Regions from separate parts of the Bradyrhizobium sp. USDA 4461 genome, predicted to be linked through region 2. Evidence: predicted binding sites of a transcription regulator. Region 2 holds the regulator's gene; each other region holds the start of a gene.

Region 1 (9,867 bases), 890 kb from region 2:
CGCGCTGCATGCGCTGGAGGATCGCGCGAGCCCGAAACCGGGCGAGACGCTCGCGGTGTTAGGGGCTGCCGGCGGCACCGGCCTCGCCGCGTGCGAGCTCGGCAAGCTGATGGGCCTCAAGGTGATCGCATGCGCGTCGTCGGACGAGAAGCTCGCCTTCGCCAAGCAGCACGGCGCCGAGCTGACGCTGAACTACGCCAAGGAAGATCTGAAAGAGGGCCTGCGCAAGCTGACCGACGGCAAGGGCGCCGACATCGTGTTCGATCCGGTCGGCGGCGCCTATGCCGAAGCCGCGCTGCGCTCGACCGCATGGGAGGGGCGCTTCCTGGTGATCGGCTTTGCCGCCGGCGACATCCCGAAGATTCCGCTCAACCTCGCGCTGCTGAAGGGCTGCGATATCCGTGGCGTGTTCTGGGGCGCGTGGGCGCGGCAGAATCCGGAGAAGAACCGCAAGAACCTCGAGAAGCTCGTGCAGTGGACCGCGGAAGGCAAGATCTCCTCGCATGTCGACCGCACCTTCCCGCTGTCGCAGACCGCGGAAGCGTTGAAGGTGCTGGCCGGCCGCAAGGCAATGGGCAAGGTGATCCTGCATCCGGGCAGCTGAAGGCAACGCTGAACCGCAGGCTCCTAACTATCTCCGTCACCCTGGGGAGCGCCACCGGGTCCGCGCAAAGCGCGGCCCGATGACAGGCTCCGCGCGTCTCGAAGGGTCGACGGCCCGGACCGGGGCTGTCCATCCTTCGAGGCTCGCAAGAGCTCGCACCTCAGAGGGTGTGATTTTTTTGGGGTTTCAGCGAGCATTATAGCCGAAAGCCGGCGCGGTGTGATTCTCTGGCGATGATGGATTCGCGGGAGGTGATGTTGGCTGCCGATGAGTTGTTTGGGGACCTGCCGGAGCAGGCGAAGCCACCAGCCGAAGCGGGCTTGCCCGGCGCTCCGCGGCTGCGTGAGCCCCAGCGCGACCAGATTGCGCTGCGAGCGGTTGATATTGAGAGCCTGATCGGGGAAGACCATCCGGTGCGGCTGATCTGGTCTTATGTCGAAGAGCTTGATCTGAGTGAGTTGGAGGACCGGATCAAGGCTCGCGGCGATCGTCCCGGTCACCCCGCGACCTCGCCCCGGCTTTTGCTGGCGCTGTGGCTCTATGCCGCCAGCGAAGGCGTTGGCAGCGCGCGGGCGTTGGAGCGGCTGTGCGAGAGCCACGATGCCTATCGCTGGCTGTGCGGCGGGGTGTCGGTGAACTATCACCTGCTGGCAGACTTCCGGGTCGGCAACGCCGATCTGCTTGACCGACTGCTCAGTGAGCATCTGGCAGCGTTGGCAAAGGCCGGTCTCGTCGATCTGGAGACCTTGGCGCAGGATGGCATGCGGGTCCGGGCCAGCGCCGGGGCCGCCTCGTTCCGGCGCGAGGCGACGCTGGATAAGCATTTGGCGCAGGCTGAGGCCGTGGTGGAAGACCTCAAGCGCGAGGTCGACACACGCTCGGACGCCAGCAATAAGCGTGCCCGGGCAGCCAAGGAGCGGGCCGCGCGGGAACGCAGCGCGCGGGTGAAGGCGGCGCAGACGGCGCTCGCCGAGATCAAGCAGCAGCGCAAGGAGCGCGAAGAAAGTCGCGGCAACGGCAAGACGCCGAAGGAGCCGCGGGCCTCCACGACGGACGCCTATGCACGGGTCATGAAGATGGCGAACGGCGGCTTCCGCCCCGCCTACAACGTGCAGGTGACGAGCGTGGCCGGCGAGCAGATCGTCGTCGACACCAGAATTTGCAACATCGGATCCGATCGCGGCCTGATGCGCCCCATGCTGGAGCGGCAGCGTGCGCGGCCCGGAGGGTTGCCCAAGGACCATCTCGTCGATGGCGGCTTTGGCAGTGCCGAGGACATCGAATGGGCCTATGCCGAGGGCATCGATATCTTTTGTCCGCCCACTCAATCCAAGCACGGTACCGATCCCTATCTACCGCGGCGCGGCGACGGTCCGGGGGTGTTGGCCTGGCGTGCGCGAATGGCGAGCGAAGAGGGCAAGGCCCGATACAGGTCCCGGTCGATCTGCGAGTGCATCCATGCCCGCTGGCGCAATTGGGACCTGCGGCAATTGACCGTGCGCGGCATCGAAAAGGTCCGTGCCGTCGTGCTCTGGTACGCCCTCGTCAACAACATCCTGCAAGGCAACCGCCTCTCCAGAGCCTAAACAACGGGTCATCGCCGAACTCGAACTCAAACCTGCCAATTGCTGCGACGAACAGCCGCCAAAAACTCCGCAGGAGCCGAATCCGTCACAAGCTCTCAGGATGACGGGTTGAAAGTCTAGTAGCGCGGATGCAGCGAAGCGAAATCCGGGGTTGGACCATCCGCGATTAGAGCGGCCCCGGATTGCGCTTCGCTTCATCCGGGCTACGCCTGCGGCGCTACTCCTCTTCAGGCACGCCGCACTTCAACGCGGCGCGGGCGGCTTCGCGGTGCTCCGGCGTGATGTGGCTTGCCACCATGCGGATTGCGGTTGCAAGAACCGCGGCATCGTCGGTGAAGCCGAGCACCGGCAGCATGTCCGGGATGAAATCGAACGGCAGGATGAAATAGGCGATGGCGCCGAGCAGCGCCGCCTGGACATGGCGCGGCGTCTGCCGGTCGAAGGCGCAGTAATAGGCGGCCAGCAGGTCCTCGGCGAAGGGCAGGCGGGCGACCACTTTCTTGAACTTGATCCAGAAGCGGCGGCGCACGCTTTCGGGGTCCTGCGCCAGCCGGTCGGCAGGCCCAAATCCCACGCCATAGTCGCTCGATGCCATCGCAAGGGTTCCTCGCCGCCGCGAAAGTTCAGCGGCAGACGATTACGAATCTGGGGATGTCGGCCAGCCGGTGCAAGGTGGCCGATCCGCCGGCTCAATTGACCCCGAGCTGCCGTGCGATCGCGTTCATGGCCTTGGCGAGATCGATGTCGCGCTTGGTCACCCCTCCGACATCGTGGGTCGCCAGCACGACCTCGACCGTCTTGTAGACGTTCTTCCATTCAGGGTGATGGTCGCTCTTCTCGGCGACCAAAGCGGCGCGCGCCATGAAGCCGAATGCCTCGTTGAAGTCCTTGAACACGAAGGTCTTTGCGATCGCCTCGCGTCCGGCGGGCTCCGACCAGCCGGCCAGTTCCCAAAGCGCGGCCTTTCTTGCTTCCGCTGACAGCTTTTCGACCATGGGTACCCTCCCGTTTGGCCCGACCTTAGCCTAACGACCGGCCTCCGGGGCGGGATCCACGCCAAAATTAAGGCCGAAATCGCGTCCTATCGCCGCTGGTAACCATGACGCAGATGTAACATCTGTCCGTTCAGGAATTTGCTACAAATACAGGATGTATGCACGTTGGTAGTTTTACGAGATTGAGCCCCGACGTTTGTTTGCGAGATCGATGACAGACGGCTCCGCCAGCATATCGCCCAAGCCGCCGCGTTCGGCCAAGCGCCGGCTGATGTTCGTTTTGATCGCCGGCGCGCTCGCCATCATCGGCGCGACGGCTGCCGGATATTATTTCGCGGTGCGCCCGGTGACGCTGCGGATCGCGGTCGGCCCAGCGAACAGCGATGACGTCAAGGTCGTGCAGGCGCTGGCCCAGGCCTTCAACAACCAGCAGCACACCCAGGTCAAGCTCCGACCAGTGCAGACCGACGGCGCCACCGCCAGCGCGCAGACGCTGGCCGACGGCAAGGCCGATCTCGCCATCATCCGCGGCGACCTCGAAGTGCCGAAGAATGCGCAGGCGGTCGCGACGTTGCGCAAGAACGTCGTGGTGATGTGGGTGCCGCCCGCCAAGGGCAAGGTCCGGAAGTCTGCCAAAATCACCAAGATCGCGCAGCTTTCCGGCCGCAAGATCGGCGTCGTCGGACGCACCCCGGCCAATGTCAATTTGCTCAAGCTGATCCTGACGCAATATGGCGTCGACCCGATGAAGGTCGAGATCGTGCAATTCCCGGCCAATGAAGCGGCCGAGGCGATCAAGAACCTGAAGGCCGACGCCTATCTCGCGGTCGGCCCGGCCAACAGCAAGATCACGATCGACGCGATCACGGCGTCGGTCAAGGACGGCGGCGAGCCCACCTTCCTCGCGATCGACGCGTCGGAAGCGATCGCGCAAAACCATCCGGCCTATGAGGCTGCGGAAATCCCCGCCGGCTCGCTCGGCTCGGCCGACCGGCCGGACGACGAGGTGAAGACGATCAGCTTCTCGCATCACATCGTCGCACGAAAAGGCCTGTCGGACTCGACCGTCGCGGCCTTCACCCGGCAATTGTTCGCGATCCGGCAATCGCTCAAGAACGACTTCCCGCTCGCCGCCAAGATCGAAACCCCCGACACCGACAAGGACGCCACCATCCCGGTACATCCGGGCGCGGCCGCCTTCGTCGACGGCGAGGAGAAGACCTTCCTCGATCGCTACAGCGATTACATCTGGTGGAGCCTGATGGCATTCTCGGCGATGGGCTCCGCCGGCGCGTGGTTCGCCGGCTATCTCAAGCAGGACGAGCGCAACACCAACACCTCGCAGCGCGAACGCCTACTGGAGATGCTGAAGGCCGCGCGGCAAAGCGATTCGACCGAAGAGCTCGACCAGATGCAGGCCGAAGCCGACGACATCCTGCGCCACACGCTCGACTGCTTCGAGCATGGCGCCATCGAGGAAGGCACCCTGACCGCGTTCAACATCGCGCTAGAGCAGTTCCACAACGCGGTCGCCGACCGCAAGGCCCTGCTACTGAGCATGCCGCAGAATTTGCAACGGACTGCGACGCAGTTCAGGGCGGCGGGGACGGCGTAAGCCATCCACGTTCCTCGCGTGAGGGAATCACCGGCGGCAGGGTTCCCTCCCCCCTTGCGGGACCCGCAAGGGGGAGGGAGCCTGACAGGCGTGCTCACCTTACAAAGGCTGACTCCGATATCTTGCGCGCACCCCTGTAATCTCACCGTCATGGAATTTTTCTAGGTCTTGGCACGCCCGCGGCGCAGTGTCGCTGTGACCTTGAGGAGACCCCATGACGATCCGGTTCTCGCGAAATCTCACCCGCCGACGCTTTCTCTCGACGGCGGCTGCGGCCGGTGCCGGCGTGGTCGCGATGCCTTATCTGTCGCGCGCGGCGGATCGTCCCGTCATCACCCATGGCGTGCAGTCCGGCGATGTCGGCGTCGACAGCGGCGTGGTGTGGGCGCGGGCGGACCGGCCGTCGCAGATGATGGTCGAGGTCGCGACCACCGAATCGTTCAAGGACGCTCGCGCGCTGCCGCCGATCACGGCGCTGCCGGAGAGCGACTTCACCGCAAAGATGCTGCTGGAGAACCTGCCCTCCGGCCAGGACATCTTCTACCGCGTCCGCTTCCGCGACCTCGCCCATATCGACGTGGTCGGCGAGCCCGTGGTCGGCCGCTTCCGCACCGCGCCGAGCGACCGCCGCGACGTCTCCTTCGTATGGGGCGGCGACGTTGCCGGCCAGGGCTGGGGCATCAACCCCGACGACGGTGGCATGATCACCTTCGCCGCGATGAAGAAGCACAACCCGGATTTCCTGCTGCATTCCGGCGACACCATCTACGCCGACGGCGTGATCCCGTCCGAGGTGAAGCTCCCGGACGGCAAGATCTGGAAGAACATCACGATCCCGGAGAAGGCCAAGGTCGCCGAGACGCTCGACGAATACCGCGCCGCGCACAAATACAATTTCCTCGACTCCAATGTGCGCGCCTTCAATGCCGAGGTGCCGATCTTCGTGCAATGGGACGATCACGAGGTGACCAACAACTGGTCGCTGTCGAAGCAGCTGCCGGCGGCCTACAAGGAGCGCGACATCACGGTGCTCGCCGCGCGCGCGGCCAAGGCGTTCCACGAGATGTATCCGATGCGCGAGAGCATCGTCGAACCGGGCCGGGTCTATCGCACCCTGAGCTACGGCCCGCATCTCGACGTGTTCATGCTCGATGAGCGCAGCTATCGCGGCCCCAACGGTCCGAACCTGCAGGAGAGCTACGGTCCCGATGCCTATTTCATCGGGCCGGACCAGATGGCCTGGCTGAAGCGCGCGCTGCTCAACTCGCGCGCCACCTGGAAAGTGATCGCCTCCGACATGCCGCTGTCGTTGATCGTCTATGATGATGCGACCAACAAGAAGGGCTCGGAAGCGTTTGCGCAGGGCGACGGTCCGGCGCGCGGCCGCGAGCTCGAGATCGCCGACATCCTGCGCTTCATCAAGACCGCAGGGATCGTCAACACGGTGTGGCTGACCGCCGACGTGCACTACGCGGCCGCGCACTACTACAATCCGAACAAGGCCCAGTTCCAGGAGTTCGATCCGTTCTGGGAATTCGTCTCCGGCCCGCTGCATGCCGGCACGTTCGGCCCGAACGAGCTCGACAACACGTTTGGTCCCGAGGTGAGGTTCGTCAAGGCGCCGGGCGAAGCCAACCAGAACCTGCCGCCGTCGGCCGGCATGCAGTTCTTCGGCCACGTCAAGATCGACGGCAAGAGCGGGCAAATGACGGTGAGCCTGCGCGACCGCGTCGACGCCGAGCTGTGGGCGATCACGCTCGACCCGAAGCCGGTGTAGTCCGGCCGCAGCCGCGACGGAACCGGACACCCTGTCCCGCACGCTTTTGGCCAAACCAAGGGCGTCGCGATTGCCGGGGATGGACGCGACCCGCCCCTTCCGGTACCGATATCAGAGCCGTTATGCTGGGGGCCCGGAGGGGCGGAGCATGAGGCGCTGCGAATTCTTTCGCGTGCTCGGTGGTATCGTCGCGAGGTTTCGGTCTCGCCGCTTGTTGGTCGTTACGATCGCGGTGTTCGCACTGCTGCCGATCGGAGCCGGTGATGCCGGCTGGCTGCCCGATCTCTTCAAGAGCTCACCCAAACATGCCAAGTCGCCAAAGCGCGCGAAGGCAACCAGGCCGGCCAGATTGGCGAGGCACCGCGCCCCGCCCAAACACCGCGCCACGCGACTGGCCGCCCTTGGCCCAGTCACACTGCCGCTTTCAGGGCTCAAGCCGGCCGCACTCACATGCGATCCCGCGACATTCCGGATCGTGCTGGACGTCGGACATACCGCCGAATCGGAAGGTGCGATCAGCGCGCGGAATGTTGCCGAGTTCACCTTCAACCTGCGGCTTGCGAAGCTGATCGAGGAGAGATTGAAGGCCGAAGGTTTTGCCGAAACCAGGCTGCTGCTGACCGAGGGCAAGGCGCGACCCAGCCTGTTCAAGCGGGTCGCGAGCGCCAGCAATTTGCACGCCGATCTGCTGCTGTCGATCCACCATGACTCCGTGCCCAACAAGATGCTTGAGGACTGGGAATTCGAGGGCAAGAAAAGCCATTTCAGCGATCGCTTCAGCGGCTACTCGGTGTTCGTCTCCCGGGAGAATCCGGACTTCAGGACCAGCCTGCGGTTTGCCGAGCTGGTCGCTAAGGAATTGAAGGCTGGGGGGCTGCCCTATGCCGAGCAGTACAGCCTGCCCATCATGGGCAGCAACCAGCACCCGCTGCTGAACAAGGACACCGGCGTCTACAGCTATGACGAGCTGATCGTGCTGCGAAAGACCGCAATGCCCGCCGTGCTGCTGGAGGCCGGCTCGATCATCAACCGCGACGAAGAACTCGCAATGGACTCGCTCGAGCGCCGCAACATCATCGCCGGCGGCGTCGCGTCTGCCGCGAAGCAATTCTGCGAGCCGCGATGGAGCCTGCAAGGCCCACTCTGACGGGCCGCTGACGTCATTCCGGCTTGCCGGCCTTGATCTCCTTGAATTTGGCAAGCGCCTGTTCGAACTTGGCGTTGAACAGCCACATCGCATCGAGGATGTTGCGGAAGGTTGCGGAGGTTCGAGCCCGGTCGGCCCGGCCGAAAGCGAAGACGCTGTTGTTTCGCAGATATCCCATGATCCGGGGATCGGAGATCCTGTAACCTGTGAGGTTTCCCGATTTCAGCGCAGCTCTCGTCGGCGTCGGAATGATCTGGATCAATTCGAACAGCTTCATTTGATCGATCGGATCCGGCAGAGCCTTTGCGATCGCCGGGACCTGCGGGAAAATGTCCGCGTGCGCGTTCATCAGGCCGTCCCGCACCGCGGTCCAGTGATTGAACCTGCGATCGAGGTTGCCGGCCCGCGCCTCTTCCTTGTCGTCGCGGCGGCTCAGCGCCGGATCCAGCGCCGCGATCGATTCCTTGATCGCGGCCCACTTGTTTCGACCGTTGCGATCTTCGGACGGGCCGGTCTGCAGGCTGCCCTTGTAGGTGTTCGACCGCGCATTTCCCACGTTCTGCTTGCCGTTGGTCTCGGCAAAGAACAGCCCGAGGCTGATACGGCCGGCGGTCGCGGCGTCAGCGGCATCCAGTCCCCTGGCGCGCGCGATCACGGTCGCCAGATCGACCACGTCCTTGAACGGCGTCTCGGAGCTTTGCGCACCGGCGGGCGGCGCCTCCATGAGGTCGAACAGTTTTCTGTACTCCTCGAGCAGCGGCTCATTGTCGGCGTCGAAATAGGCCGGCGGAATTCCCAGTTTGTTGGGCCTTCCGATCCGCGACGGCAACGCATCGGTGAGATCCTTGTAGGCGCTCATCATCTCGACCCGGGCAAGATAGATCGCCTGGCCCGGCAGGTTGGGCAGCGGCTGCTTCGAGTCGATCTGCGCGCGGCGCTGGCGCAGGATCGAGACGAAGGTCTTCAGGGCATTGTCGTAGGCCTCGCTTGCGGCGGATTGCGCGCTCGACAATGCGGTCGGCTCAGCAACGGCTCGAGATACGAAGCCACCGCCGACGGCCGAGGCGAGCAGCAGGCCGATAGAGAGCGCTGCTGCACGCGCAGCGGCAGATGGGCTGATCGCCATGACGGCTTGCCTGTGCGTCGCCGAATCCTTGCGACCCGGATCGTAGACGACGAACGCTTCGACGGCGAGGCCGAAGCCGGCAATTCGTCAGAGCCCGTTGCGCAGCGCGGCCTCGAGCGTCTCGCTCGAACACGGCTTGGTCAGCCGCGGCTTGCCGGCGAGCGAGTCCGGCAGCCTGACATCGGCGCCATAACCCGTGATGAACGCGAACGGCACCTCCAGCGCATCGAGCCGCTCGGCGATCGCGAACGTCTTCTCGCCCCCGACCAGGCCGACGTCGAGCAGGGCGAAATCCGGCGGACGTTCAGCAATCAGTTCGAGCGCGCGCGCGACATTCGCGGCGGTCCGCACCGTGCGGACGCCGAAGCCCAGGATGGTGTCCTCGAAATAGAGCGCGATGATCGGATCGTCCTCGACGACCAGAACGTCGCCGGGCATGGCATTGGGAGCGCAGTCCATGGCTCGGTGTCCATTTCTTCAATGATGGATGAGAGGCCGGATCGATCCGGCCGGATGGCCCGCGACCGGCGCCCGAAGGCGCGCCGGCTGTTCCCAATATGAAACCCATCACATCGCGCGCGGTCGCGTCTGTTCACTAGTGAACATAAATACGGGAACTTTTTCAGTATGGTCCGCGTTGGGCTGGCAGGATTTTCCAATGATTACAAAACCGACTGATTTGGCCGGGGCGAACGACCGGCCGTTCAATAATCTTTTGCGCCGGCTCAATGCCGTCGACTACGAGCTGATCGCGCCGCATCTTGCGCTGGTCGAAGCTAATGCCGGCGATCTGCTCTATAATCCCGGCGACGATGTCCAGACCGTGCATTTCCCGTGCGGACCGAGCCTTGCGTCCTACATGGTGCCGAACGAAGACGGACGCGATGTCGAGACCATCCTGGTCGGCCGCGAGGGCGCAGTCGGCGGCATCGTCAGCCAGGGATTCCTGCCGGCCTATACCCGCATCACCGTCAAGTTCGGCGGACCCTTCGCGCGGCTGCCGATCAGCAAGCTCGA
Region 2 (9,867 bases):
TGATGGAAGCCGCGGGACCTTACGATCGCGCCAAGGCCCTCAGTGCCTTTAAGCTCGGTGATCTCACTTTCTATTGGATCACCCGCATCTCGGCGATCTCGGTCCTGTTGATCCTCGGCGGCATCATCCTGTCGCTGATCGTCGGCGCCTGGCCGGCAATGAAGGAATACGGCTTCGCCTTCCTCTGGACCCAGCGTTGGGCGCCCTCGGCCGATCCGCCGGTGCTCGGCGCGCTCGGCCCGATCTACGGTACGCTGATCACCTCGGTCATCGCCATGCTGATCGCGATCCCGGTCGGCATCGGCATCGCCGTGTTCCTCACCGAACTCTGCCCGCAGTGGCTGCGCCGCCCGATCGGCATCGCCATCGAGCTGCTCGCCGGCATCCCCTCCATCATCTACGGCATGTGGGGCTTCTTCGTGCTCGGCCCGTTCCTGGCCAACACGTTCCAGCCGTTCATGATCCGGATCTTCGAGGGCGTTCCGGTGCTGGGCGCGGTGTTCGCCGGCCCGCCGTCCTATCTCAGCCTGTTCAACGCGGCGCTGATCCTCGCCATCATGGTGCTGCCGTTCATCACCGCGATCTCGGTCGACGTGTTCAAGACCGTGCCGCCCGTGCTCAAGGAAGCCGCCTACGGCATGGGCTGCACCACCTGGGAAGTCGTCCGCAGCGTCGTGATCCCCTACACAAGGGTCGGCGTGATCGGCGGCATCATGCTGGCGCTCGGCCGCGCGCTCGGCGAAACCATGGCGGTGACCTTCATCATCGGCAACTCGTTCCGCATCTCGTCGTCGATCTTCGCGCCGGGCACCACGATCTCGGCGGCGATCGCTTCCGAATTCGCCGAGAGCGACGGCCTGCACCAGTCCGGCCTGATCCTGCTCGGCCTGTTGCTGTTCGTGCTGACCTTCTTCGTGCTCGCCGGCGCGCGGCTGATGCTGATGCGGCTCGAGAAGAAGGCGGGGAAGTGACGCCATGAACCCGATCTACAAATCCCGCCGCCGCAGCGACATCATCATCCGCACGCTCTGCGTCGGTGCGGCGCTGTTCGGCGTCACCTGGCTGGCGCTGATCCTGATCACGCTGCTCTACAACGGCCTTGCCGGCCTCAGCGTGCAGCTGTTCACCCAGAACACGCCGCCGCCGGGCTCGACCGACGGCGGTCTGCTCAACGCCATCGTCGGCTCGGTCATCATGACCGTAATCGGCGTCGGCATCGGCGCGCCGCTCGGCCTGTTCGCCGGCACCTACCTTGCCGAGTACGGCAAGCACGACAAGCTCACCTCGGTGATCCGCTTCATCAACGACATCCTGCTCAGCGCGCCGTCGATCATCATCGGCCTGTTCATCTATGGTGCGGTGGTGGTGCCGATGCGCGGCTTCTCGGCGATCGCAGGCAGTCTTGCGCTCGCCGTGATCGTGATCCCGGTCGTGCTGCGCACCACCGAGGACATGCTGCTGCTGGTGCCCAATCCGTTGCGCGAGGCGGCCTCCGCGCTCGGCCTGCCGCGTTCGCTGGTGATCAAGCGGATCGCTTATCGTGCTGCGCGTAGCGGCTTGATCACCGGCGTGCTGCTGGCGACCGCGCGTGTCGCCGGCGAGACCGCGCCGCTGCTATTCACCGCGCTGTCGAACCAGTTCTTCAGCTGGGATTTGACCAAGACGATGGCCAACCTGCCGGTGACCATCAACAACTTCGTGCAGAGCCCCTACGCCTACTGGAAGGAACTGGCGTGGAGCGGCGCACTGCTCATCACCTTCACCGTGCTCGCGTTGAATATCGGCGCGCGTATCCTTGGTGCCGAAAGGACCGCAAAATGACCGAGCTTTCCGTCTCCACGACTGTCGCGGGCCACGTTCCCCAGGTGCCGCTTCCGGACGCGCCGCCGAAAGTCACGGTGCGTAACCTCAATTTCTATTACGGCGAGCACCACGCGCTGAAGAACATCAACCTGACGCTCGGCACCAACCGCGTCACGGCGTTCATCGGACCGTCGGGCTGCGGCAAGTCGACCCTGCTGCGCATCTTCAACCGGATGTACGACCTTTATCCGGGCCAGCGCGCGGTCGGCCAGCTGATGCTGGACCAGACCAACATCCTCGATCCCAAGCTCGACCTCAATCTGCTCCGCGCGCGGGTCGGCATGGTGTTCCAGAAGCCGACGCCGTTCCCGATGACGATCTACGAGAACATCGCCTTCGGCATCCGCCTCTACGAGAAGATCTCGAAGTCCGAGATGGACGACCGGGTCGAGAAGGCGCTGCGCGGCGGCGCGCTGTGGAACGAGGTCAAGGACAAGCTGAACGCCTCCGGCCTGTCGCTGTCCGGCGGCCAGCAGCAGCGGCTGTGCATCGCGCGCACCGTGGCGGTGCGTCCCGAGGTGATCCTGTTCGACGAACCGTGCTCGGCGCTCGATCCGATCTCCACCGCCAAGGTCGAGGAGCTGATCCAGGAGCTCTCCGAGGATTACACGATCGCGATCGTCACCCACAACATGCAGCAGGCGGCGCGCGTCTCCGACAAGACCGCCTTCATGTATCTCGGCGAGCTGATCGAGTTCGACGACACCAACAAGATCTTCACCTCGCCGAGCGATCGACGCACCCAGGACTACATCACTGGCCGGTTCGGCTGACCGGGCTGAGGAGACAGATGATGGCTTCTGAACACACCGCCAAGGCATTCGACAGCGACCTGCAGGAGTTGACCCGCCTGGTCGCCGAGATGGGCGGCCTCGTCGAGCGGATGATCACCGAGTCGGTCGACGCGCTGATCCGGCGCGACGTCGCGCTCGGCAAGCGCGTGGTCGCCGCCGATATCGAGATCGACAATCTGCAGCGCGTCATCGAAGAGCGCGCGGTGCTGACGATCGCGCGGCGCCAGCCGATGGCGATCGATCTGCGCGAGATCGTCAGCGCGATGCGCGTCGCCACCGACCTCGAGCGGATCGGCGACCTCGCCAAGAACATGGGCAAGCGCGTCGCGGCGCTGGAGAGCGATTTCCAGCCGCTGAAGCTGATCCGCGGCCTGGAGCACATGACCGACCTCGTGCTGTCGCAGGTCAAGTCGGTGCTCGACGCCTATGCCGCGCACGATCTGCCGGCGGCGATGAACGTCTGGAAGGGCGACGAGGAGGTCGATGCGATCTGCACCTCGCTGTTCCGCGAGCTGCTCACCTACATGATGGAAGATCCGCGCAACATCTCGTTCTGCATCCATCTGATGTTCTGCGCCAAGAACATCGAGCGGATCGGCGATCACGCCACCAACATCGCCGAGACTGTGTTCTACATGATCGAAGGCCAGCAGATCACCGACAAGCGCCCGAAGGGCGACATGACCAATTTTGCCACCACTGTGCCGGGTAACTAGGACATCATCCGCACGCGCGGAACCGGATTGTCTTCGACAAGTCGTTTCCGCGGGGATTATGCTCAAGAAGCTAAGTGTTTCGGTTTGCGTCTGGGCAACAGATCACCACAGAGAAAGAACTTAGACCGATGAGCGCACGCATTCTGGTAGTCGAAGACGAGGAAGCGCTAACGACGCTGTTGCGCTACAACCTCGATGCGGAAGGCTACGATGTCGAAACGGTGGGGCGCGGCGACGATGCCGATACCCGCCTCAAGGAGCGCGTTCCCGACCTCGTGGTCCTCGACTGGATGCTGCCGGGCCTGTCCGGCATCGAGCTGTGCCGCCGCCTGCGGGCGCGGCCCGAGACCAAGCAGCTTCCGATCATCATGCTGACCGCGCGCGGCGAGGAGAGCGAGCGGGTGCGCGGTCTGGCCACCGGCGCCGACGATTACATCGTCAAGCCGTTCTCGGTGCCGGAGCTCCTGGCGCGGGTGAAGGGCCTGCTGCGCCGCGCGAGCCCGGAGCGGCTCGCCACCGTCCTGACCTATGGCGACATCGAGCTCGACCGCGAGAAGCGCCGCGTCGCGCGCTCGGGCCGTCCGATCGATCTCGGGCCGACCGAGTATCGGCTGCTCGAATTCTTCCTCGAGCATCCCGGCCGCGTGTTCAGCCGCGAGCAGCTGCTCGACAGCGTCTGGGGCCGCGACATCTACATCGATGAGCGCACCGTCGACGTCCATATCGGCCGCCTGCGCAAGCTGCTCAATCCGGGCCGCGAGCAGGATCCGATCCGCACCGTGCGCGGCGCCGGCTACGCGCTCGACGACCGCTTCGCGAAAGCCGAGCCGCAGCCGTAAGTCGCCTTTCCGGCGAGAGCCGTCATCGTCATTGCGAGCGGAGCGAAGCAATCCATCGCGCCACGAGCGGCGGCTCGTTATCGCGTGAGGTGAGCACACTGTCCGGCTCCCTCCCTCCTTGCGGGGGAGGGTGGGGAGGGGCGCGTGTGCTCACCTTACGTCGCGCAGTGCGCTTGACCTGGGCTATGTGCCCTTGATGTTCATTCGCTCACAAAAAATCCCCGCTTGTGCGGGGATTTGTTTTTCAGGTCTTCCGTAGTTTTCCCGAGGGCTACTTGATCTGCGGCTTCGCCGACGGCCGGCGGCGATCGGCGGCGGGCTGGTAGGCGACGCGGGAATGATGCGCGCAATAGGGCAGGCCGGCGAGCGCCTTGCCGCCGCAGAAGAAGAATTCCGGGCTCGAGGGATCGCCGACCGGCCAGTGACAGGTGGCCTCGTTGAGTTCGAGCAGCGACAGCCGCTGGCTCATCGGCACCACGTTGTCGAACGAGATCGGATCGGGCTCCATCTCGACCTCGAAGGCGTGCGCGAGCGCGGTGTTGCCGCGCGAGACCGGGCGCGCCACTCGCATCATGTGCTGGGCGGGGCGCGCCTTGCGCTGCCGCGGCGCCGCCGTGGAGGGTGCCTTGGCGCGGCCGGAGAGGCCGAGCCGGTGCACTTTGCCGATCACGGCGTTTCGCGTCACATTGCCAAGTTCCGCTGCGATCTGGCTGGCCGAAAGGCCAGACTCCCAGAGCTTCTTCAGCTGCTCGACGCGATCGTCGGACCAGGTCAATACCGTCATCGCATTCTTCCTTTCGCATGGCGCCGGCCAGTCATTGGAGCGGCGCTGCGAGCCAAATCTGGACAAATATCCCTGCGGCCAGAATCCCTTAGCCCTCGCCGGGCGCGGTGTTGCGCCCGAACGTTTACGCGAGACACAAAGGCTACTTAGAGGGTCCAGTACTGCCGCACGAGATGTCGTACCCGACAGGCCAAACGCTACAATATGGCGTGACTCTGGCGCAAGAGTCCGCGGCCGTGCGTCCACATGTTCCGACAAAGTTAAGCATTGCTGTGAGGCTTTTCCACCGCACCGGAATGCTCCGGATTGCGCTCGTTCGGCAGCGCAGGAAGCCCGGCAAAGGACCGGCTCCTGGCGATTGACACGGACCCGCCGCAGCATAGAATGTTGCCCACGTGCCGCCCGCAAAGGCGGCCGTTTTGTTTTCCGAAGCTGGCCGTTGCTGCGCTGGCGTCAAGGCGCGCGGCAATTGTCGGCTTCAAACCGGCAGTGAACGCCATGACCAACGCCTCGTCGCATCTGCTTCCCGTCTTCGCCAGGGTCGATCTCGGCTTCGAGCGCGGTGAGGGCGCCTGGCTGATCGCAACCAACGGCGACCGCTATCTCGATTTCACCTCGGGCGTCGCCGTCAACGCGCTCGGGCATGCGCATCCGCATCTGGTGAAGGCGCTGCAGGAACAGGCGACCAGGCTCTGGCACATGTCGAACCTGTTCAAGAGCCCGGACGGCGAGGTGCTCGCCGCGCGGCTGTGCGAGCAGAGCTTCGCCGACTTCGTGTTCTTCTGCAATTCCGGCGCGGAGGCGATGGAGGGCGTGATCAAGCTGGTCCGCCACTATCACTTCTCCAAGGGCCATGGCGAGCGCTACCGCATCATCACCTTCGAAGGCGCCTTCCATGGCCGCACGCTGGGCACGCTGGCCGCGACCGGCGCGGCGAAATATCTCGAAGGCTTTGGCCCGCCGATGGACGGCTTCGACCAGGTGCCGCATGGCGACATCGAGGCGGTGAAGAAGGCGATCGGCCCGCACACCGCCGGCATCCTGATCGAACCGGTGCAGGGCGAGGGCGGGGTGCGCTCGGCGCCGCAGGCGTTCTTCAAGGCGCTGCGTGCGCTGTGCGACGAACATGGCCTGCTGCTGGCGTTCGACGAGGTGCAGACCGGCATGGGCCGTACCGGCGATTTGTTTGCCTACAAGCGCACCGGCGTCACGCCGGACGTGATGTCGCTCGCGAAGGCGCTCGGCGGCGGCTTCCCGATCGGCGCGGTGCTGGCGACCGCGAAAGCGGCCGAAGGCATGGCGCCGGGCTCGCACGGCTCGACCTTTGGCGGCAATCCGCTGGCGGTCGCCGCCGCCAATGCCGTGCTCGACGTCATGCTGAAGCCCGGCTTCTTCGAGCATGTGCAGAAGATGTCGCTGCTGCTCAAGCAGAAGCTCGCCTCCGTGGTCGACCGCTATCCCGGCGTGCTGTCGGAAGTGCGCGGCGAGGGCCTCTTGATCGGCGTCAAGGCCGTGGTGCCGTCGGGCGACCTGATCGCCGCGCTGCGCAGCGAGAAGCTGCTCACGGTCGGTGCCGGCGACAACGTGGTCCGGTTCCTGGCGCCCCTGATCGTGACGGAAGCCGAGATCGACCAGTCGATCGTCTCGCTCGAGCGTGCCTGCGCGACATTGTCGGCAGCGCAGCCGAGGAAGGCCGGATGATGAGCAAGCCGGTCCGTCACTTCCTCGACATCAACGAGCTGCCGCTCGCCGAGCTGCGCAACATGCTGTCCGCCGGCGCCGCCATGAAGGCGAAGCTGAAGGCGCATGAGAAGGGCAAGAAGCCGCTCGAGGGCAAGACGCTGGCGATGATCTTCGAGCGCCCGTCGACCCGCACCAGGGTGTCGTTCGACGTCGGGATGCGCCAGCTCGGCGGCGAATCCATCATGCTGACCGGCGCCGAGATGCAGCTTGGCCGCGGCGAGACCATCGCCGACACCGCGCGCGTGCTGTCGCGCTATGTCGATGCGATCATGATCCGCATCCTCAACCATGACGCGCTGCTCGAGCTCGCCGCCCACGCCACTGTTCCCGTCATCAACGGCCTGACCCGGCGTTCGCATCCCTGCCAGGTGATGGCGGATCTCATGACCTATGAGGAGAACCGCGGCTCGATCGAGGGCAAGACGGTGGCCTGGACCGGCGACGACAACAACGTGCTGGCGTCCTGGGCGCATGCCGCCGAGCGGTTCAAGTTCCAGCTCAATGTCGCGACCCCACCGGAGCTGTCGCCGAAGAAGCCGATGCGCGACTGGATCAAGGCGACCAATGCCCCGATCATGCTCGGCACCGATCCGGAAGCCGCCGTCCGCGGCGCCGACTGCGTCGTCACCGACACCTGGGTGTCGATGGGCGACAAGGAGGGCGAGCACCGCCACAACGTGCTGCGGCCCTATCAGGTCAATGCCAAGCTGATGTCGCTCGCCAAGCCGGACGCCCTGTTCATGCACTGCCTGCCCGCGCATCGCGGCGAGGAGGTCACCGACGAGGTGATCGACGGGCCGCAATCCGTGGTGTTCGACGAGGCGGAAAACCGCCTGCATGCGCAGAAGGGCATCCTGGCCTGGTGCTTTAACGAAGTCGCGTAAGGCGCAGGTCAGTGAGTGTTGTCGTCCCGGGCAAGCGAAGCGCGACCCGGGACCCATAACCACCGATGGAAATTTTGCGAAAGCTGGGGCCACAGCTTGATGCAGCAACTCACATCGGTGGTTATGGGTCCCTGCTCCCGTGCGCAATTGCGCACTAGGCAGGGACGACGTCGATCCTCGGTGTGCTGAACCCCTTTCGTTTCACGGTCCGAGACCCCAGATAGAGCGCCATGGTTTCACAATCCCCCGACATCAAAATCACGCCCGAGGCGCCGGTCCGCGCGCCGTCTGCGGTTCCTGTCGACGATGCCGTGCTGGCCTTCGAGGTCGGCGCGCTGGATTTGCGCGGCCGGCTGACCCGGCTCGGCCCGGCCCTCGACGAGATCCTGCACAAGCACGATTATCCGCCTGCCGTCGGCAAGCTGCTCGGCGAGGCGATCGTGCTGACCACGCTGCTCGGCTCGTCGGTCAAGTTCGAAGGTCGCTTCATCCTGCAGACCCGGACCGAAGGTCCGGTGTCGCTCCTGATCGTCGATTTCCAGGCGCCCGACCGGCTGCGTGCCTATGCGCGCTACGACGCGGCGCAGCTCAAGCCGGGGCAGACCTCGGGCGAGCTGCTCGGCAAGGGCCACCTTGCGATGACGATCGATCAGGGCTCCAACACCAGCCGCTACCAGGGGCTGGTCGCGCTCGACGGCGGCGGCCTCGAAGAGGCGGCGCACGAATATTTCCTGCGCTCGGAGCAGATCCCGACCCGGGTGCGGCTTGCGGTCGGCGAGGAGATGCGCGGCGGCGAGGGCGGCAAGCTGCACTGGCGCGCCGGCGGCATCCTGCTGCAATTCCTGCCCAAGGCGCCCGAGCGCGCCAAGCAGGCCGATCTGCACCCCGGCGACGCGCCGGAGGGCACGGTCACGCATTCGGTGCCGGATGACGACGCCTGGGTCGAGGGCCAGTCGCTGATCTCGACGGTCGAGGACGTCGAGCTGATCGATCCGGATCTCTCCGGCGAGCGGCTGCTGTACCGCCTGTTCCACGAACGCGGCGTCCGCGTCTTCAACCCGCAACCGCTGCGCGCGCAGTGCTCCTGCTCGCGCGATGCGGTGTCCTCGATGCTGAAGAGCTTTGCGCCGAACGATCGTGCCGAGATGGTCAAGGACGGCAAGGTCGTCGTGACCTGCGAGTTCTGCTCGTCGGTGTACGAGTTCACGCCGGAAGAGGCTGGCGTGGAGTAGGCGCGCTTCAGTTCAGCACCCGCTTGCCGTCCGGGCTCGGGCTGTCCAGCGAGAACGTCGGCACGTCGATCTCGAAGCGCTCGCCGGCCTCGGTCACCATCTGGTAGCTGCCGGTCATGAAGCCGGACGCGGTCGGCAGCGGCACGCCGCTCGTGTATTCGAAGCGCTCGCCGGGCGCGAGCACCGGCTGCTCGCCGACCACGCCTTCGCCGCGCACCTCCTGGCGGCGGCCGGTGGCGTCGGTGATGATCCAGTGCCGGGTCCGCAGCTGCACCGTTTCCGTCCCCGAATTGACGATCACGATCCTGTACGACCAGAAATATTCGCGCCGGTCGATCGACGAGCGCTCCGGCATGAAGTTGGGCTCGACGGTGACTTCGATTTGACGGGTAATGGCGCGATACATACGGCTCAATCCGATGGTCTCAGTGCAAAACCCGCGTTCGATCGGATCATGCGCAAACAGGGGCCTATCATAGCCAATTGGTCAGCCGGAACCAATCGCCTGCCGGACTTGAAAAGCCGGGCTTGAAAGGCCGGAATTGGGGGCGTCCGTTCATCGCGGTTTCAACATAGTTCCGCTTTAAGGCGCGGCCGCATGTCGCCGCGCGTTGGGTCGGCAAGGCTTTCTCAGGAAGTCGCGGACCGATATTATCTTTTCAGCTGGGCAGGCGGGGCGTCCGCGCCCGACACGGTGTTTGATGAGCTCGATTGCCGATCCCATAGCCGGTACGCCGGCGGCTGACGCCAAAGCCGAGGTCAAGGCGAAAGTGGCCGCGCCCGCGATCACGCTGCCGGCGGCCGGCGAGCGCGAGCTCAGGCTCGACCTGTTCCGCGGGCTCGCGTTGTGGCTGATCTTCATCGATCACCTGCCGACCAATCTTCTGACCTGGCTGACGATCCGCAATTACGGGTTCTCCGACGCCACCGAGATCTTCATCTTCATCTCCGGCTACACCGCGGCCTTCGTCTATGGCCGGGCGATGCTCGAGGGCGGCTTCGTGATCGCGAC
Region 3 (9,867 bases), 6.7 Mb from region 2:
CGTATTTGCGCGGATCCGCCGTCACCTCGCGCCAGTCGGGCGCGACGCCATCGGGAAACGGCAGGTCGTTGCCGTCAACGGCATCGTAGCCGAGCAGCGTCGAGCCGAAGCGATGCAAGGCGCTGTCGGGCGGCGGCGTATAATAGATCGCGTAGCGCGGGATGGAGGTCATGGCGGCAGAATAGAGCTTGACTACGCGGCCGCAACCGCCTTGCGCGGCGCGAACGAATGAACGAGGCAGCTTGCGTCCGCCAGATGCACCAGCCGCCCGGCCGCGATCACCGCGACGATGCGCGGGCGCATTGGCACCTTGTCGTCGACGACGATGACGTCGGCGCGGCGGCCGGCGGCGAGCACACCGCGATCGGCGAGCCCGGCGGCGCGCGCCGGCGCCGACGAGATCAGGTCCCACGCCTCGGTAAGCGGCAGGATGCCGTCGGCGGCGAGCCGGAACGCTGCGAGCAGCTGCGCCGGATAATAATAATCCGACGCCAGCACCGAGCAGAGGCCCTGCGCGATCATGTCGGAGGCCTTGGTCCAGCCGGTGTGGCTGCCGCCGCGCACCACGTTGGGCGCGCCGAACACGATGAAGTCGCCGGCAGCCGCGGCATCGCGCGCGGTCTCCTCGTTGACGGGGAATTCGGCGATCGTGGCGCCGAGCGCACGAAACTCCTGGCGCATCGCCGGGCTGTTGTCGTCATGCGACAGCATGCGGATATCAGCCGCGCGTGCAGCCGCAGCCAGCCGCCTGATCGAGGCCGGCACCTCGGGACGGCGCGCCACGATCCGATCGAGCATGTCGTTGACGGCGTCGACGGAGAGTCCGCTACGTTCGGCGAGCTGGTTGCGCTTCTTCGGCTTGACGTTGCTGTGGTCGTTGAAGGCGAACAGATCGATGCGGCCTTCGGTGAGCCATTGAATGATCTCGGCCTCGGCGTCGAGATTGTGGGTCTCGTGACGCAGATGGAAGCGGGTATCGGCGGCGAGCTGCGGCCGCAGCGCCTCGATCGCATCGAGCAGCTTGCGCGCGTTCTCAGCGCTGCGCAGGCCAGGCTCCCACGACCAGGTGGTGCCGTGGAACACGGTGGTGATGCCGTTGGCGATCGCCTGGCGGTCGCTGTCAACAATCGCCACGTCGGTCGGGAAGTCAACACCTGGGCGCGGCATCATCTGCCGCTCGAACGCATCGCCGTGCAGATCGATGATGCCGGGCAGCACCAGCAGGCCCTTGGCATCGATATGAAGCGCGGCGCGACCCTGCTCGGCGTCCAGCGCGCCGATGTCGCGGCCGGCGGTCCGCAGCGAGGTCTCGACCAATGCCCCGTCAACCAGCGCGCGCCCGCCTTCGATGAAGATATCTTCCCCCGTCACGATGCGGCGCTCCGTTGTTTGTCCAGTGATTGGGATACGGCCTCGGCCTCATACTTGTCGAGGAATTCTTCGGCCGTGAGCTTGCGAAAATCGGGCAGCACACGACGAAGTGTTTCGTGATCCCAGTCCCACCATGCGAGCGCCGCGAGGCGATCCGCCGTGGTCTCGGAAAAGCGCCGCTTGATCGGACGCGCCGGATTGCCGGCAACGATCGTATAGGCGGGGACATCCTTGGTCACGATCGCACCGGCGGCGACCACGGCGCCGGTTCCGATGTTCCGTCCCGGCAGCAGGATCGCGCCGTGACCGATCCAGACGTCATGGCCGATATGCACGTGATGCGCACGTCGCCAGTTGAAGAAATCGACGTCGTCGCTCTCTCTGGGGAAGTAGGCGCTGGCGCGGTAGGTGAAGTGCGCCTGCGTCGCGCGATGCATCGGATGGTTGCCGGGGTTGATCCGGGTCATCGCCGCGATCGAGCAGAACTTGCCGATCGAGGTGTAGGTGATCTGGCTGTCGTTCACGACGTAGGAATAGTCATCCATGCTGACTTCAAGCAGGATCGTGCGCGCGCCGACCTCGGTATATTTGCCGAGCTTGCTCTCGCGGACCGACGCGGTCGGGTCGATGGTCGGCACAACCGAGAGTGTTTTTCCGGCCATCAGGGCCCTCCGCAATTCTTGCAAATCGTTGGCTTCCGGGGAGATGGGGCCCGTCATCGGGATGCTTGATGACGGCATCATGACGTTACAATGACGACATGCGAGCGGGTGTGGACGATCGCCGCACCGCAACGTCACGTCACATAACTGTAAAACGCCGGGGATAGCGATGGCCCAAACGCGACGCGGTTGGAGCATTGCATGCTGGTGGTGGAAGGTTTGACGTGCCGGTTCGGCACAAAAGCCGCAGTCGACAACGCATCGTTTTCGATCGCGCCGGGCAGCTTTGTCGGTGTGATCGGCCGCTCCGGTGCCGGCAAGTCGACCCTGCTGCGGATGATCAACCGTCTCGCCGATCCGACCTCCGGCCGCATCCTGTTCGAGGGCATCGACGTCACCGCGCTGCGCGGCAAGGAGCTGCGGCAGTGGCGGGCACGTTCGGCGATGATCTTCCAGCAGTTCAATCTGGTCGGTAGGCTCGACGTGCTGACCAATGTGCTGATGGGCCGGCTTGCGCAGATTCCGTCCTGGCGCTCGCTGGCGCAGGTCTGGCCGGAGCAGGACAGGGCGCTGGCGATGTCCGCGCTCGATCAGTTCGATATTGCCCAGCTCGCGGCGCAGCGCGCCGACCAGCTTTCCGGCGGCCAGCAGCAGCGCGTTGCGATCGCCCGCGCGCTGGTGCAGGAGCCCGATATCATCCTCGCCGACGAGCCGATCGCCTCGCTCGATCCGCGGAACACCAAGATCGTGATGGATGCGCTGCTGCGCATCAACAAGCATTTCCGCATCACGGTGCTCTGCAACCTGCACTCGCTCGAGCTGGCGCGAACCTATTGCGACCGCCTGGTCGGCATGGCGGCCGGCCGCGTGGTGTTCGACGGCGCACCTGCGGCGCTGACCGACCATATCGCCCGCGAGCTCTATGACCTCGAGGCCAATGACGTCATCGGCGCGGCGCCGCTGCCCGCGCCCGACGGTGCGACCGCGCCGGCGCTCGGCACCGCTGCCGCGGCCTGAGCGTCGCGCATTTTTCTTGATCTGCGAGGCTGGGCGTTTTGCCCGGCCAACAGGTGTGTAACCACAAAAGAGGGGTAGTCATGTTCACTCGTCGCATCATTCTGGTCGGCGCTGCCGCGCTGGCCTTCGCCGGTTCGGCGTCCGCGCAGGACTGGAAGGCCAAATATCCGGAGCTCACCTTCGCGGTGGTGCCGGCCGAGAACGCTTCGGGCGTCACCGAGCGCTGGACGCCGTTCGTGGCGTATCTATCGAAGGAGCTCGGCGTGAAGGTCACGCTGCGCATCGCCAACGACTACGCCGCCGTGATCGAAGGTCAGCGCGCCGGCAACATCCAGATCGCCAGCTACGGTTCGGCGTCGTTCGCCCGCGCACGCCTCACCGGCGTCAAGACCGACGCCTTCGCCAACGACATGAACCAGGACGGTTCGACCGGCTACTACTCGGTGTTTTACGTGAAGGCGTCGAGCCCCTACAAGAAGGTCGAGGATCTGAAGGGCAAGAACCTCGGCCTGGTCGACCCGAATTCGACATCGGGCAACAACGTGCCGCGCTTCGAACTCGACAAAATGGGCATTCCCGATGCCGAGGGCTATTTCGGCAAGGTCGTGTTCACGGGCAGCCACGAAAACGCCGTGCTGGCGCTGGCGCAGGGCACCGTCGACATGGCGGCCAATCAGTGGACCAACGACGACGATTCGACGCTCGCGCAGATGCTGACCAAGGGCATGCTGAAGAACGCCGACGGCTCGGCGATGAAGAAGGACGACTTCCGCATCATCAACAAGTCGTCGCCGATCATCAACGGCCCCTACGCCTATAACTCCGACCTTCCGGAGGACCTGAAGGCGGCGATCGCCAAGGCCTTCTTCGACGCGCCGACCAAGGACAAGGCCGCGTTCGACCGTCTCTCCGACGGCCAGAAGAAGGGTTTCCATCCCGCCACGACCAAGGATTGGGACAGCACGATCGAGCTGATCAAGTTCGTCGACAGGCTGCGCAAGAAGGCGAGCTGATCGCACCACGGAGACATGCGGAGCCGGGTTTTTCATAACCCGGCTCTTTCCGTTGAACCTCCAGCTCGGCTGATCAACACGATGGCAACTGCCGTATCCATCCTTCCGGCCCAGCAACTGGCGGTGCTGGAAGACGCCTATCGCAAGGCGGTTGCACGCAAGCGGCTCAGGGGCGCGCTGGCGACCGCGGCGTTCTGCGTCGCCCTGGTCGTCGCCGCGTTCGGCGCCGAGGTGAACCTGCGCACGCTGTTCACCTATTTCGGCAATTTCGTCAGTTATTTCGATCGCATCCTCACGCTCGATTCCGGCGCGCGGGTCTGGACCGACCCCGCCGAATGGTTCTGGGGCTGGCACAAATGGCTGAGGATGCTCGGCGAGACGATCCTGATCAGCTATGTCGGCACGCTGACCGGTGCGGTATTCGCCTTCGCGCTCAATTTCTTCGCCGCCCAAAATACCTCGCCGGGGCCCTGGGTGCGCTTCATCATCCGCCGCCTGCTGGAATTCGCCCGCACCGTGCCCGGCATCGTGTTCGCGCTGATCTTCGTGATCGCGTTCGGCCTCGGCCCGATGGCCGGCGTGCTGGCGATCGCGATCCACACCACAGGCGCGCTCGGCAAGCTGTTTGCCGAGATCGTCGAAAATGCCGACATGAAGCCGGTCGAGGGCATCCGCTCCACCGGCGCGAGCTGGCTGTCCTGCATGCGCTTTGCCATCCTCCCGCAGGTCTCGGCCGGCTATGCGAGCTATGCGCTGCTGCGCTTCGAGATCAATGTCCGCGAGGCGTCGGTGATGGGTTTCGTCGGCGCCGGCGGCATCGGCCAGGAGCTTGTGGTCGCGATCCGCAAGTTCTATTACTCGGACGTCAGCGCCATCCTCGTCACCATCATCCTCACCGTCTTCATCATCGACATCTCGACCGGCTGGCTGCGCGGCCGGCTGTTCGGCAAGGAGACGCGCCGATGAGCCAGATGCCGAAGCCGGATGCCGCCGAGCTCCGTGCGAAATATCCCGACGCCTTCGAGCGGCCGGCATCGGCGCGGCTGGCATTGCCCGCGATGATCGCGGTCGCGTTCGCGATCTTCGTGTTCGGCCTGGTCGATCTCGACTTCTCGCCGTCCAGGCTGATCTCGGGCGTCGGCCAGCTCGGCTGGATCACCATGCTGATGATCCCGCCGAATCCCGGCGCATCATTCCCGCTCTACATGCAGGCGCTCGGCGAGACGCTGTCGATCGCGCTGCTCGGCACCACGCTTGCGGCGCTGTTGGCGCTGCCGGTCAGCCTGCTGGCGGCCCGCAACGTCATCCCCTCGAATTTCATCCGATTCCCGGTGCGGCGCTTCCTGGACACGATCCGCGGCGTCGATACGCTGATCTGGGCGCTGGTCTGGATCAACGTCGTCGGGCTCGGCCCGTTCGCCGGCGTGCTCGCGATCATGGTCTCCGACTTCGGCGCATTCGGAAAATTGTTCTCCGAGGCGATCGAGGCGGCCGACCGCAAGCAGGTCGAGGGCATCCGCGCTTCCGGCGGCAATGCACTTCATGAGATCCGCTTCGGGCTGCTGCCGCAGGTGCTGCCTGTGATCGCCGGACAGGTGCTGTATTTCATCGAGTCGAACACCCGCTCGGCCACCATCATCGGCATCGTCGGCGCCGGCGGCATCGGCCTGCAGCTCGCCGAGCAGATCCGCGTGCTGGAATGGCAGAAGGTGTCGTTCCTGATCCTGATGATCCTGATCGCGGTCGCCGCGATCGACTTCATCTCGAGCAAGCTGCGCTTCGCCATCATCGGACGGCGAGCGGTGGCGTAGGACTCCACCTCGCCCCGCTCTTGCGGGGAGAGGTCGGATTGCGAAGCAATCCGGGTGAGGGGTGCTCCCCCGTGCTCATATCTGTCGAATTCGCGGAGACAGCCCCTCACCCCAACCCTCTCCCCGCAAGAGCGGGGCGAGAGAGCAGAGCGATCAGCCGTTCTCGACCAGAAACTCGACGCGCTCGGCGGCGAAGCGCGAGCGCTTGGTCACCAGCGGCTGGTCCAGCATGTCGACATCGGTGGCATCGACCACCAGCACCGGCCGTCCCAGCGGCAGGTCGAGCCGCGCCGCATCGGTGGCATCGGCAATCGCCGCGGTGATCCGGGTCGAGGCGCGGTGATAATCCTTCACGCCGTAATGTCCGAGCAGCTTGGTCATCGAGTGGACATTGGCGAACACGTTGCCGGCATCCGGAAATCGCTCGGCTGACAGCCATGTGGTGGAGACGCAGATCGGTGTCCGGTCGGCAAGCCGCACCGCTTCGATCCGGATCAGCGGCGCACCGATCTTCAGGCCCAGTTCACGCGCGATCTCGCGGTTGGCAATATCCTCACCGGCCTCGATCAGCTGGCCACGCGGTTCGTGGCCGCCGGCGCCGACGATCTCCGAGAACCGCGTGCGCGAGCGCAGCGGATAGGCGAGGCGCTGGGCTTCGACATAGGTGCCGCTGCCGCGCTCGGCGCGCACCAGTCCGCGCTCCGCCAATGCGGCGAGCGCGCGCCGCACGGTGTGGCGATTGACGCGGTAAGTCTCGGCGATCTCCATCTCGCCGGGCAGCTTTTCGCCCGCGGCAAAGCGGCCGTCAGCGATGCCGCGCTCGATGCCGTCGGCGACCTGCCGCCACAAGGCGACGCCGGAACTTTCCTGCATGCTCATCGCGCGGTGATACCAGAAATCTTCGGTTTGTCACGAAACAGTCATGGCGCTCCGCTATCAAGTTGTCTAGTATCATAGACAACTTGATACAAGCAAGGTTGCCAATGAGTTCGACCGGATCAAACAGCAAACAGGCCCAGCGCAAGGCTGCGATGACGGTGCTGGCGCACTCCGCGGCTGCGGATATCGCGGGCAGGCTGGCGGCGATCGCAATGCCCGCGCACGAGAACCTCCGTGAACCGGAAAACGGCCTTGTGATGCTGCGCGGACGGATCGGCGGCGACGGCGCGCCGTTCAATCTCGGCGAGGCGACGGTCTCGCGCGCGGCGGTGCGGCTTGCCACCGGCGAGGTCGGCTTCGGCTACACGCTCGGCCGCGATGCAGAGAAGGCGCGGATGATCGCGCTGTGCGACGCCATGGTGCAATCGGCGGCGTTGTCCGGCGAGGTGGAGACCAAGGTGATCGCGCCGCTACGTGCCGCGATGGATGCCGAGCGCGCCCGCAAGGCTGCGGAGACCGCGGCGACGCGGGTCGATTTCTACACGATGGTGCGCGGTGAGGGGTGATGCAATGACGACGATTGCCGAAATGCCCGCAGGCTTTGCCGACAAGGTGCTGTCGGCGCAATCCACCTTCCGTTCCGTGATGGATGCGATGGCGCGTCCAGGCAGCGTGCAGCGCGTCGCAGCAAGCGTCGGGGTGCCCGCCGGCATGATGCGCGGCTCGGCCGCGATCGCGCTGACGCTGTTCGATCACGACACGCCGATCTGGCTCGATGCCGCGATGTCGGCGACGCCGGACGTCGCCCGCTGGCTGAAATTTCACGCCGGCGCGCCGGTGGTTGGGGATTCCTCGATCGCAAGCTTCGCGCTGATCGGCGATGCCGCGAACCTGCTGGCGTTGGAGCGCTTCGCGTTCGGCAGCAGCGAATATCCGGACCGCTCGACCACGCTGATTCTCCAGGTCGACAGCCTGACCCAGGGGCCGGCCTTCGAGCTGAAAGGACCCGGCATCGACGGTAGCGCGTTGCTGCAGGCGATGATCAAGCCGCGCGACCTGTTCCAGCGGCTTGCAATCAACGAAGTCCTGTTCCCGCGCGGCATCGATGTCGTGCTGGTCCATGACGATGCCATTGTCGCGATCCCGCGCACCACGCGGCTGATCGCAAGCGGAGTGTGAGCGATGTATGTAGCCGTCAAGGGAGGCGAACGCGCCATCGAGAACGCTCATCGCCTGCTGGCGCATGAGCGGCGGGGCGATCGCGATGTACCCGAGGTGACGCTGGCGCAGATCTCCGAGCAGCTCGCGCTCGGCGTCGATCGCGTGATGACCGAGGGCTCGCTATACGACCGCGAGTTGGCGGCGCTGGCGATCAAGCAGGCGCGCGGCGACATGATCGAGGCGATCTTCCTGGTCCGCGCCTTCCGTGCCACGCTGCCGCGCTTCGGCGCCACCGAACCGGTCGACACCGGCGAGATGCTGGTGCGGCGGCGGATCTCCTCGACCTTCAAGGACGTCCCGGGCGGCCAGATCCTCGGGCCGACTTTCGACTACACCCACCGCCTGCTCGACCCGCAGCTCGCGGAAGGCTTTGTGCCGGAGCAGCCGGCCACCGCGGAGGCCTCGCAGGCGGCCACGCCGCGGGTCACCGATATCCTCGGCCGCGATGGCCTGATCGAATCCTCGCCGCAGGCGGAGGCCGACGCGCCGGTCGGCGACCTCACGCGCGAGCCGCTGAGCTTCCCGGCCGATCGCGATCTGCGGCTGCAGAATTTGGCGCGCGGCGACGAGGGCTTCCTGCTCGCGCTCGGCTATTCGACGCAGCGTGGCTATGGCCGCAATCATCCCTTCGCCGGCGAGATTCGCTTCGGCGAGGTCGAGGTCGAGCTGTTCGCCGAGGACGTCGGATTCGCGGTGCCGCTCGGCTCGATCGAGCTGACCGAATGCCAGATGGTCAACCAGTTCAAGGGCTCGACATCAGAGGCGCCGTGCTTCACCCGCGGCTATGGCCTCGCCTTCGGCCAGAGCGAGCGCAAGACCATGTCGATGGCGCTGGTCGACCGCGCGCTGCGGGCACGTGAGCTCGGCGAGGATGCGGCGGCGCCGGCGCAGGACGAGGAGTTCGTGATGTCGCACTCCGACAATGTGCAGTCGACCGGCTTCGTCGAGCATCTCAAGCTGCCGCATTATGTCGACTTCCAGTCCGAGCTCGGCCTGCTGCGCAAGCTGCGGCAGGAATTTGCCGAGGCCAATCAGGCGATCGAACTGCAGGAGGCCGCGGAATGAGCGCGCCGACATACAATTTCGCTTATCTCGACGAGCAGACCAAGCGGATGATCCGCCGCGCGATCCTCAAGGCGATCGCGATCCCCGGCTACCAGGTGCCGTTCGCCAGCCGCGAGATGCCGATGCCCTATGGCTGGGGCACCGGCGGCGTGCAGGTGACGGCCGCGATCCTCGGTCCCGACGACGTGCTGAAGGTGATCGACCAGGGCTCGGACGACACCACCAACGCGATCTCGATCCGCAAATTCTTCGGCAAGACCGCGGGTGTCGCGACCACGACCTCGACCACGGACGCGACCGTGATCCAGACCAGGCACCGCATTCCCGAGGCGTCGCTGCATGAAAGCCAGGTGCTGGTCTATCAGGTGCCGATCCCCGAGCCGCTGCGCTTCCTGGAGCCGCGCGAGACCGAGACGCGGCGGATGCACGCGCTCGCCGAATACGGGCTGATGCATGTCAAGCTCTACGAGGACATCGCGCGCTTCGGCCACATCGCGACCGCCTACGCCTATCCGGTGAAGGTGAATGCGCGCTATGTGATGGACCCTTCGCCGACGCCGAAATTCGACAATCCGAAGATGGACAATTGCGCTGCGTTGCAGCTGTTCGGCGCCGGGCGCGAGAAGCGCATCTATGCGATCCCGCCCTACACCACGGTGGTGTCGCTGGATTTCGAGGATCACCCGTTCACGCGCTACCGCTTCAACGCGCCCTGCGCGCTGTGCGGCGCCGACAATTCCTATCTCGACGAGATCGTCACCGACGACAGAGGCGGGCGGATGTTCGTCTGCTCCGACACCGACTTCTGCGAGCAGCGCCAGGCCGCCG

Evidence for each region. The regulator PhoB, encoded in region 2, activates phosphate uptake and scavenging genes when phosphate is short. The targets are predictions, from matches to a motif close to TGTCATNNANCTGTCAT.
Region 1: ACVINW_RS11755 (alkaline phosphatase D family protein) is a predicted target of PhoB. The motif match lies at 4,936-4,952, and genes of this name have one in related genera.
Region 3: phnC (phosphonate ABC transporter ATP-binding protein) is a predicted target of PhoB. The motif match lies at 2,102-2,118, and genes of this name have one in related genera.

The regions. Positions count from the first base shown of each region.
Region 1 covers NZ_JBSRXM010000001.1:2,512,269-2,522,135, reverse strand. Annotated here, with positions in the region: gene ACVINW_RS11780 (NADPH:quinone oxidoreductase family protein) at 1-604, shown strand, start outside; gene ACVINW_RS11775 (IS1182 family transposase) at 859-2,190, shown strand; gene ACVINW_RS11770 (YkvA family protein) at 2,408-2,785, opposite strand; gene ACVINW_RS11765 (4a-hydroxytetrahydrobiopterin dehydratase) at 2,880-3,185, opposite strand; gene ACVINW_RS11760 (TAXI family TRAP transporter solute-binding subunit) at 3,397-4,800, shown strand; gene ACVINW_RS11755 (alkaline phosphatase D family protein) at 5,015-6,577, shown strand; gene ACVINW_RS11750 (N-acetylmuramoyl-L-alanine amidase) at 6,657-7,724, shown strand; gene ACVINW_RS11745 (hypothetical protein) at 7,738-8,850, opposite strand; gene ACVINW_RS11740 (response regulator) at 8,938-9,309, opposite strand; gene ACVINW_RS11735 (Crp/Fnr family transcriptional regulator) at 9,509-9,867, shown strand, end outside.
Region 2 covers NZ_JBSRXM010000001.1:1,624,960-1,634,826, reverse strand. Annotated here, with positions in the region: gene pstC (phosphate ABC transporter permease subunit PstC) at 1-971, shown strand, start outside; gene pstA (phosphate ABC transporter permease PstA) at 976-1,821, shown strand; gene pstB (phosphate ABC transporter ATP-binding protein PstB) at 1,818-2,636, shown strand; gene phoU (phosphate signaling complex protein PhoU) at 2,657-3,373, shown strand; gene phoB (phosphate regulon transcriptional regulator PhoB) at 3,502-4,212, shown strand; gene ACVINW_RS07715 (GcrA family cell cycle regulator) at 4,484-4,996, opposite strand; gene ACVINW_RS07710 (hypothetical protein) at 5,257-5,496, opposite strand; gene ACVINW_RS07705 (acetylornithine transaminase) at 5,495-6,697, shown strand; gene argF (ornithine carbamoyltransferase) at 6,697-7,623, shown strand; gene ACVINW_RS07695 (Hsp33 family molecular chaperone) at 7,854-8,855, shown strand; gene apaG (Co2+/Mg2+ efflux protein ApaG) at 8,863-9,261, opposite strand; gene ACVINW_RS07685 (OpgC domain-containing protein) at 9,557-9,867, shown strand, end outside.
Region 3 covers NZ_JBSRXM010000001.1:8,374,063-8,383,929, reverse strand. Annotated here, with positions in the region: gene ACVINW_RS39170 (DUF1045 domain-containing protein) at 1-172, opposite strand, end outside; gene ACVINW_RS39165 (alpha-D-ribose 1-methylphosphonate 5-triphosphate diphosphatase) at 193-1,371, opposite strand; gene ACVINW_RS39160 (transferase hexapeptide repeat family protein) at 1,368-2,033, opposite strand; gene phnC (phosphonate ABC transporter ATP-binding protein) at 2,235-3,050, shown strand; gene phnD (phosphonate ABC transporter substrate-binding protein) at 3,131-4,063, shown strand; gene phnE (phosphonate ABC transporter, permease protein PhnE) at 4,145-5,029, shown strand; gene phnE (phosphonate ABC transporter, permease protein PhnE) at 5,026-5,874, shown strand; gene phnF (phosphonate metabolism transcriptional regulator PhnF) at 6,028-6,753, opposite strand; gene phnG (phosphonate C-P lyase system protein PhnG) at 6,858-7,319, shown strand; gene phnH (phosphonate C-P lyase system protein PhnH) at 7,324-7,932, shown strand; gene ACVINW_RS39120 (carbon-phosphorus lyase complex subunit PhnI) at 7,936-9,039, shown strand; gene ACVINW_RS39115 (alpha-D-ribose 1-methylphosphonate 5-phosphate C-P-lyase PhnJ) at 9,036-9,867, shown strand, end outside.